Regions from separate parts of the Pseudoalteromonas sp. '520P1 No. 423' genome, predicted to be linked through region 3. Evidence: predicted binding sites of a transcription regulator. Region 3 holds the regulator's gene; each other region holds the start of a gene.
The links. The regulator FNR, encoded in region 3, switches genes on or off when oxygen is low (the NO sensors DNR and NnrR bind a similar motif). The targets are predictions, from matches to a motif close to TTGATCTAGATCAA.
Positions count from the first base shown of each region.

Region 1: PSA_RS13950 (OmpW family protein) is a predicted target of FNR. The motif match lies at 1,228-1,241, and genes of this name have one in related genera.
Region 2: hemN (oxygen-independent coproporphyrinogen III oxidase) is a predicted target of FNR. The motif match lies at 1,758-1,771, and genes of this name have one in related genera.

Region 1 covers NZ_BBZB01000001.1:3,050,996-3,054,283, reverse strand. The annotation lists gene PSA_RS13955 (hypothetical protein) at 1-318, opposite strand, end outside; gene PSA_RS13950 (OmpW family protein) at 492-1,157, opposite strand; gene PSA_RS25900 (hypothetical protein) at 1,513-1,656, shown strand; gene PSA_RS13945 (hypothetical protein) at 1,685-1,918, opposite strand; gene PSA_RS13940 (hypothetical protein) at 2,014-2,475, opposite strand; partial or broken gene PSA_RS13935 (response regulator) at 2,570-2,910, shown strand; gene rpsT (30S ribosomal protein S20) at 3,137-3,288, opposite strand, start outside.
Region 2 covers NZ_BBZB01000001.1:823,001-826,288, reverse strand. The annotation lists gene PSA_RS03825 (cytochrome c5 family protein) at 1-250, shown strand, start outside; gene hemN (oxygen-independent coproporphyrinogen III oxidase) at 328-1,698, opposite strand; gene PSA_RS03815 (DUF2489 domain-containing protein) at 1,848-2,348, opposite strand; gene yihI (Der GTPase-activating protein YihI) at 2,348-2,935, opposite strand.
Region 3 covers NZ_BBZB01000001.1:2,769,724-2,773,011, forward strand. The annotation lists gene ccoS (cbb3-type cytochrome oxidase assembly protein CcoS) at 1-5, shown strand, start outside; gene PSA_RS12635 (sulfite exporter TauE/SafE family protein) at 2-676, shown strand; gene fnr (fumarate/nitrate reduction transcriptional regulator Fnr) at 711-1,454, shown strand; gene uspE (universal stress protein UspE) at 1,558-2,484, shown strand; gene ttcA (tRNA 2-thiocytidine(32) synthetase TtcA) at 2,652-3,288, shown strand, end outside.

The sequences.
Region 1 (3,288 bases), 280 kb from region 3:
CACTGTATGTTTATCAATTTGCCATTCAAACTGTTCAAAATATCCTTTAGCAAATTCTTGCACCCATACTGTTTTTTCATTTTTACTAATAGCTAACGCAATAGAGTAGGAGTCAGGTACTTGCTCCATTGAATATGGTTTATTACCTATAGTGAATTTTTGTGTTTTATCATTCCATGCGAAACCAAAGTTGAATGGTTTGGAAATACCAGTCGGGTAAGAAAGTGTGCCATCCCCTTTAAAATTGAAGTTTGCAAAAGCAGGTAAAGAAAGAAAAAAAGTTGATAGGAGGAGGGTACATTTATTTTTATTAAGCATAGTTATACCTCTGTTTATTTACGATAAAATTTTTTACTTAATAAAAAAGTATAAACGAAAATGAAATTGTTGCTAGTAGATGAACAGAGTTAAAATTGAACTATTAAAAGGAAATTAGCCAATTACGTAATGTAATTGGCTTATTTTCTAGAAATATAACTTTGAAAAAAGATCTAGAATTTATATTTCATACCTAACATAAATACTGTTGGATCAATGGCAACAATTGAAGTAAGTGCTTTTTTACCGTCAGCAAATACTTCTGCATCACTATCAATATCCATGTATGAGGCCATCGCATGAATGCTCCATTTTTCATTTAACATGTAGTTAAAACCTATTTGTGCAGCTAAACCAAATGAATCGTCTAATTTGATTTCAACATCATCAGTGCCAAGAGTATCTTTAAGATCTTGTCCTGCTTGCTCATCAAAAAACATTGTGTAGTTAATACCTGCACCTACGAATGGGCGAAATGCCGCATTTGAATCACCAAAATGATATTGTGCTAGTAATGTTGGTGGTAACTGTTTAGTTGAGCCAATATCAGCGCCAGCTAAACCTACTTCGCCTGAAAAGTCATGGCTAAATGGTGTTGCTGCAATTAACTCTAATACCCAGTTATCATTTAAAGCGTAATCAAAAGTAATACCTAACTGCGTGTTTGAATCAACACCTAAACCTAGAGAAGGATCTTGGTCGATATTTGATGTGCCACTATCTGGTGCTACTGTAATAGCACCAATGTTTACGCTTAAATTATCAAGAAAATCTGCATGTGCAAAAGGTGTTGTAATAAGAGTCGCTGCTACTAAAGATGATTTTAATACATTTCTCATAATTGTGCTCCGATGTTATGAGTGATTTCAGTTAATGACGACATTATCTTTTCTTTTCGCTTGCAGTTATTTGATGTAGATCAAGTAATTAAATGCTCTAAATTATCCTATTGTAAAAATTGATTTAGATTAAGTTACAGTGAAATTAACCTTTATTTTTATGTGGTTTTAATGCTTGGATCTGTTCTAAAATTTTTATTTAATTGAAGTTTATTTAATTTTAAAAAGGTGTATTTGCCAATTACCAAATACATGTGTAAATATATTGTTAATTCTTAAAACTTTAAGTAAACTAGTTTCGAACAAAAAACGTTCTAATAAAACCAAATAATAAAAATAAAAAATTGGAGTGATTATGAATAGGGCAACCAGTCGTGGGATCCGACTTAGTTCAGTAGCATGTGCAGTTGTTGTTTTAGCTGTTTCGGCTTGGTTTAATCAGGCATCTGCAAATGAGGTAAGCCCTGAGTCACATTTAAACTATTTTCTAGCACCGTGAAGCTTTAAAAACCACTTAGAGCAAGGTATTATTGTTCTAAGTGGTATGTAAATAATTTAAAAAGACAGAAAGTATTTATTAGTACTAGACTAATGTTAGAAAGCATACCTGTTGGAAAATTTCCTAATGTATTAACTGTGAATAAAATACTCATACCAAGCATAGCGGATACTTTTAGCCAAAAGCTATCTTTTATAAAAAAAGCACCCAAACACAAAATAAACCCTAAAATATTTATACTATTTAAAAAAACTTCTTCCATTATTCTTGCCTCAATTTCAAAGGAGGCTATTATCTTCAAGTCATGGTTTTACTTCAAACGAGATTTTTTTAGAATTTCACATTAGTTTTTCTAATCTAAAATCTTTCTTTATATAAAAAAATTGCTACAGCAACCGATCTTTCAGTATTAATTATCCTATATTTTTGGCAAGGCAGAGTTGTAATAGTCTCATGGCATAAAAATAAGTGGTTAGCACGAATGTTTGCATTTGCTTTAAGGTTAGAATCTAAAATAAAAGGTTTAAAATTATAAAACCCTGGCCAATAAATACTTTTATTTATAATACCCACTTTTTCATATGTAAGTAATTGAGGCTTAGGTGATATAAGATAAATAAGTGATAGAAAAACAATAAAGGCTAAAAATTTGATACTTTTAGTATTTGTTTTTTTTGCCTCATTAGTTAAGGTTTCAGACTTTTGAGTATTTTTACTTTGTGCAGGGCTCGGCTTAACCACTTGCTTTTTAGTTTTTTTTTGCTTTTTCTTAAGATCTTCGGGCTTAAGTAGCTTTTGTTGTTTTATTTTTATAGACATAATTATTATTTACTTGATAATAGAAAGTGTAACCGCAACAAATATTGTAATAGGTATATACTGTAAGTATAACAACAATCAGTGGAATGAATATATGAATGATAACTTTTCGGTTTTAATAGTTGATGACGTCGGTACTGTTCGAAACTTTCTTCATCAAACACTTCCCAATGTTTACAATTATGCGAAGAACATAAGTTTTCAATTGTATTTTTAGACATTGAACTTCCTGATGGCAATGGCAAAGATATTATCGCTAAATTAAATGAAATAAGTCCACAAACAAACGTTGTGATGGTTTCTGCTCACTCTACTGTAGAAAATGTCAAAGATGCAATTGATAAGGGAGCTAAAGGATTTGTTGTAAAACCTTTTTCCCCTAAAAAAATAGCCGCTATCTTAAAAAAATTCGCACCAGACCTTCAATTACCTTAATTATTAACCTCTCATATTTGCTGGCTATATTGAACGCTTTAAATAGTCAGCTAAACAGTCAATTCTATCTCTGCTGATATTCATATGACTGATTTAGTAATGAGCTAGGTTTGCTGCTTAATTGTTAGGATTGATATGGGTAGGGTTAATGACGTTTTTGTGGGTTAAATTTAAGATATAAAAAAACCGGCATGTGCCGGTTTTTTAAAAGCTAAAACAAAAGCGACTAAAGCGCTTTGATTTTTGCAGATAAACGGCTCTTGTTACGAGCTGCTTTGTTTTTGTGAATAAGACCTTTAGTTGCGTAACGGTCTAGAACTGGAACAGCAGCATTAAATGCTAAAGTTGCAGCTTCTTTGTCACCAGCTTCAATTGCTA
Region 2 (3,288 bases), 1.9 Mb from region 3:
AGTAGTAGCTGCACCAACAGGTCCTCGTACTGGCCAGCAAGTTTTTCAAAATTCATGTATTGGTTGTCACGGCACTGGCGCTATGGGTGCACCTAAAACAGCTGCTGATTGGGCTCCTCGTATCGCTAAAGGTTCAGATGTATTATTAAACCATGCTATCAATGGTTTTAATTCTATGCCGCCTAAAGGAACATGTATGGATTGTTCTGATGATGAGATTAAAGCTGCTATCGACTTTATGATTAAGTAAATAAACTTAACCATTTAAACAAAAAATGCCGTTCATTTAAAAATGAACGGCATTTTTGTATCTAACACTTTTTAATATTATATCACCCGAGAAAACCTTTTCAGTTTTGCTTGGCTTTTTAAATGCGCATCAAAACTCATACAAATTATGCGAATAAATAACAAACCTTTTGATGTCACCTGAATATGATCATCTGTGATCTCTACCATTTTATCAGCAACTAAGCCTGATAATGATTCCAGAGAATCTGCAAAGTAGTCTTTAAAGTCAATATCAAACTCTTTATTAATCACATTCATATCTAATTCAAAATGACAAATAAGCTGGCGAATTACCGCCGCTCTTATCACATCATCTTGTGTTAGTGTTAAGCCTTTACATACAGGTACAGAGCCTAAATCAACTGCTTTATAATATTCTTTCACATCTTTTGGATTCTGAAAAATACTACGCCCTACTTGAGAGATACTAGACACACCTAAACCTAATAAATCACAGTCTCCATGAATTGAATATCCCTGAAAGTTACGATGTAATATGCCTTTTTGTTGTGCGATCGCAAGTGAATCATCTTTTTTAGCAAAGTGATCCATGCCTATTAAAATATATCCTGCATCATTCATTTGTTTGATGCTATTTTTAAACATTTGCAGTTTTTGTGCGGCAGTTGGTAATTGATCATCTTTGATCTTACGTTGTGCTGCAAATAAATCTGGAATATGTGCATAGTTAAATACTGAAACGCGATCAGGAGATAAAGCAATTAAGCGATCAATTGTTTTTGCAAAGCTTTCTTCTGTTTGCAATGGTAATCCGTAAATCATATCTGTATTAACAGATTTAAAACCGAGCTCTCTTGCTTCTACGACCAGGTCTGCAACGTTATCAGCACATTGCTCACGATTAACCGCTTTTTGTACTTCATCATCAAAATCTTGAATACCAAACGAAACACGATTAAAGCCTAAGCATCTTAACTGCTTTAACATGCCATCAGCTAATGATCTTGGATCTATTTCTATGCCTTTTTCTGCATTAGATTCAAAGGTAAAGTTTTTTTCTAAAATGCCAATCAGACGTGTCATTTGTTCAATAGTTAAAAACGTCGGTGTACCGCCACCCAAATGCATTTGTTCAACAGTATAAGATTGATATAACTGTGACTGAGATGCCGCTTCTTTTTCTAAATAATCAAGATAGAGATCTGCTTTATGCTGATGGCGAGTAATTATCTTATTACAACCACAGTAGTAACAAAGCTGCTTACAAAAAGGAATATGTATATAAAGAGACAGCTTATTATTATCAGTGGTCTTAACGGCTTTTACGACTTCAGATTCGCTATAACCTTCTTCAAATGATAATGCTGTTGGATATGATGTATATCTCGGGCCTGAGATATTATATTTTTTTATCAGGGAATCGTCCCATTCAATTAAGTTTTTCATGACGCAGATCTCTTAATTAGATTGTCGTAAAATTATACTTTGAAGTTATGATAAACGACTTGATCTGGAACAATAGAAGGAGTAAAAACAAAAAACCCCAGTTAATATCTGGGGTTCTTAAAACTGGTAACTAAGCTTAATAGCTTAAGCTATAAAGTGATGGTTTTAGCATTTGGATCAGCTTTAAACTGTAATACCACTTTTTCAAGATCTTTTTGGATCTCATCTTCAAGATCTTTTTCAGCTTTCCAGCGTGCCGAGTCCATTTTAAAGATCTCTTTTTTAGAGTACTTTTTACGTGCATCATGTGTTGGCATATCTTTAACCACATCATACATTTTTAAAATAGCGGGGTATTGGGACTCAATATTGCTTTCACTTTCAAAAACATATTGAGACATTAATACCCATACTCTTAAACAGCCTTCAGAATACTCACATTGCTTTTCTTTCATTGCTTTAGCAATCAAGTTAATGCTATCAGCAAGCTTGGTATTCTTCTGTGCTTGTTGCGCTTTTAGTTTTGCCTTATGCTCAGTGATTTTGGTGTTTTGATCTTTTACTTGTCTCAGTAAAGTGCCGGCATAAAATGCTAAGGCGGCAACTATCAATGCACCAACAATAAAAGCAATTATCCAAAAGGTGCTCACTATTCGTCCTCATCCATCCATTCATTCGCTAGATCATTTGATAAATACTGATCTATCTTACTTTCTTCTGGTGCATCAAACTCATCTTCTTCATCATCTAAGCCTAGTAACTCACATAACGCCTGATGACGTTCTACTTTAGTATTAAAGTATTTAGCATCTTTACCAGTTAACAGCTCACCAGCTTCATGACGGTCGATTAAGTCTAATAATCTTTGATCATTTTCTAACTGCTCTAATTCTTGCTCAGGAGCAAGTACCACTTCAGGTGCTTTCTTAAGTTCTGCAGCAGGTTTTAAATTACGATTCATTACAGGCTCAGGCTTAATTACAACACTTGGCTTGTTACCTGGTGTTAAATCAATAGGTTTTTTACTACCCATGCCTTTAGGCTTTTTAACATTCTGGTTTGTAACACCGCTATTTACAGTTTCATCAATCGCATTACGTGTTCCCGGTTTATTACCCTTAGGCTTTTTAGGACGGAAGTTCTTTAATGCTCTTTCTTCTTGTAACTTTTCTTTACTTAAACGCATTTTACCTGTGCTTTGACTAGGTCCTTTGCGTGATTTTTTTTGTCTGCTCATTTCTCTATCGATCAATATAAACTGAATTACCTGTATTTTATCTTAAATTGCAGGCTTTTTCAGCAAAATCACATGATAGTCCTTAAATAGAATAATTTTAAGACTTATAAAATCTAAATTACGAAGAAGGGATAGTAGCGATGTAATTTTTAATACTAAAATTGGAATTGAAATTTTTTATGGTAGGTATTTGATTAAATTAAAAATAAAAAGGCAGTAGATTGCTCTACTGCCTATTAATTAGAGTGTCTGTTTAACCTGGACACTTCTCCCTTCGACCTTTAGATATACATCTTCAGTCTTATTTTTATTTACTATCCGTATTGTTTTTATTATAAAACTTCCATGAGTTT
Region 3 (3,288 bases):
TATGACAGAGTCTTTATTTCTAACCGCTTTTTTTATGGGTCTAGCTGGCAGTGGGCACTGTATTGCTATGTGTGGTGGTATTGCATCATCTTTACAATTTGCGATTGAAGACAAAAACAAAGCACAACAATATGCCCTACTTTATACTTTAGGCCGATTATTAAGCTATAGTCTTTGCGGCGCTTTAGTAGGTGGCATTAGTTCTGTTTTTGCTAAACAATCAAACAATTTTTCTTTATTTTTATCTTTTATAAGTGGTATTTTTATGGTGCTTGTAGGCCTATATATCATGCGTTTGACAGCAAGCTTAAATTGGTTAGAAAAATTTGGGAAATTAGCAATATGGCAGCATATTGTTAAATTGAATAAGTACTTATTACCACTCAATACAAAGAAAAAAGCATTGGCATATGGTGCGCTTTGGGGCTGGTTACCTTGTGGATTAGTTTATTCTGCATTAACTTGGGCTATCACAACACAAAGTGCGAGTTCAGGCGCACTATTTATGGCTAGTTTTGCTTTAGGCACCTTACCTGCCATGATAGGGTTAAGTTTTGCAGCACAAACTATCAATAACTGGCTCAATAACAGCATAATCCGTATTGTTCTAGGTAATATTTTAGTATTTTACGGTTTATACCTTTTAGCTATTGCAGCCCAAAACGCACTGCATTAATCTATACTCGTAGTTTAAAATAGACGGAATTTCAATGGGTCTGAAAAATAAAATACCGACAAGTTCAAATTGCCAAATTAGCTGTAATAGTTGTAGCATCAGTCAGTTATGCTTACCTGTAACACTTAATGAAAGCGAAATGGGTAAACTTGATGATATCATCGAACGTAAAAAACCATTTCATAAAGGTGATTTACTATTTGAAGCCGGCAAAAAATTAAATTCTATTTTTGCGGTCCGCTCAGGTTCGTTTAAATCTTATACCATCTCTGAACAAGGTGATGAGCAAATCACTGACTTTCATCTAGCAGGTGATATTATTGGTTTTGATGGTATATTTAAAATGGAACATCAAAGTTATTCACAAGCTATGGAGACAGCTATGGTGTGTGAAATCCCTTTCACTACTTTAGATGAGTTATCTGGAAAATTACCAAAATTACGCCAACAAATAATGCGCATGATGAGTAGTGAAATCAACTACGATCAAGAGATGTTATTACTTTTAAACAAAAAAACAGCAAAAGAAAGATTAGCTGCTTTTATTTGTAATTTATCTCAACGATTTGGTGAACGTGGTTTTTCTAAAAAAGAATTTAGATTAACTATGACACGTGGAGAAATTGGAAACTACCTTGGTTTAACAGTGGAAACCATTAGTCGACTATTGAGCCGCTTCCAAAAGTCAGATGTAATAAAAGTTGAAGGTAAATTCATTACCATTATTGATCTTGAGCAATTGAATACAATTGCAGGTACCAAATCTAAAAGCGAATAATTTCGTCTTTGTATATTGATCTTAGAGAATTTTTTTCATTTAAACCTGTTAAATCTGCTAACTTAACTTACACTAAAAGTAAGCAAATTTGAGAGGTTAAATGATGAATACAATAAAAAAAATACTTGCAGTAATTGATCCAAGTAAATCAGAACAAGCCGCTTTAAAACGTTCATTTGAATTAGCACAAAAATCTGGTGCTAAAATCACCGCATTTTTAACCATATATGATTTTTCCTATGAAATGACGACGATGCTATCTCTTGATGAAAGAGAGGCTATGCGTAGTGCTGTTATAAATGACAGAATTTCATGGATTAATTCATTAATAGAGCAATACAAAGAAACTTTAGATATTGACTGCAAGGTTATCTGGCATAATCGCCCTTTCGAATCAATTATACAAACCGTACTTAATGAAAACTACGATATTGTTTTAAAAGGTACCCACGAACATGCAACTTTAAAATCAGTGATATTTACGCCAACTGACTGGCATTTAATTAGAAAATCTCCTTGCCCTGTATTATTAATAAAAGAGCACTCATGGCCTGCAAAAGGCAATATTATCGCAGCTGTAAATGTTTCTGCTGATGATGAACAACATCTTGCTCTTAATCAAAGAATAATGAATGATGCAAAATTCATTTCAAACCTCATCGATGGCAATTTACATATTGTAAATTCCTTCCCTGGCACACCAGTTAATATTGCTATTGAAATTCCTGAATTTGATCCCACTCAATTTAATGAAACTGTTAAAGAGCATCATACACAGGCATGCCACGAACTTGCACAACAGCATGATATTCCCCAAAACCAATGTCATATTAAAGAAGGCTTGCCAGAAGATATCATACCCATTATTGCTAATGAATTGGATGCTGAGTTAATCGTTATGGGCACAATTGGCAGAACGGGGCTTAGTGCAGCTTTAATTGGTAATACAGCTGAACATGTGATTGATAGCTTAAATTGTGATGTACTTGCTTTAAAACCTGATGGTTATATTAGCCCATTGGCTAAATAACCTTATGTGGCTATCAATCTAAGATAGCCACCCATATTTTTTGAAAAACAACAAACACTCTCTCACCAATTTCACTAAAAAATATTTTTACTCGCTAACTTTTAATTTTGCTTTATAATACTGCGCTAATTTTAGCTCAGCTTTCTATTATCATTATAGGGTCCTTAATGTCATCACCTGCTTCACATTCTGCTCAAACCAAGGCTAAACACACTTTAAATAAATTAGAAAAACGCCTAAGACGTAGCACGGGGCAGGCTATTAATGATTTTAATATGATAGAAGATGGTGATCGCATCATGGTATGTTTATCTGGTGGTAAGGATAGCTATGCGATGCTAGGTATCTTAATGCAATTAAAACGTGTTGCTCCTATCAAATTTGAATTAGTCGCGGTTAACTTAGATCAAAAGCAGCCGGGGTTTCCCGAACATATCTTACCTGAATATCTAGAAACGTTAGATATTGAATACAAAATTGTTGAAGAAAATACCTATAAAATTGTGACCGATATAATTGAAGAAGGTAAAACAACTTGTTCATTATGTTCTCGCTTAAGACGCGGTATTTTGTATCGTACAGCTAAAGAGCTAAAAGCTACCAAAATAGCCTTAGGCCACCATAGAGATGACATGATAGAAACCATGTTTTTAAATATGTTTTATGGCGGAAAATTAAAAGGTATGCCAGCAAAGCTTGCCAGTGATAATGGTGAGCATATGGTTATTCGCCCGCTCGCATACTGTAAAGAAGAAGAAATAGCACAATACGCCCAACTAAAAGAATTCCCTATCATTCCTTGTA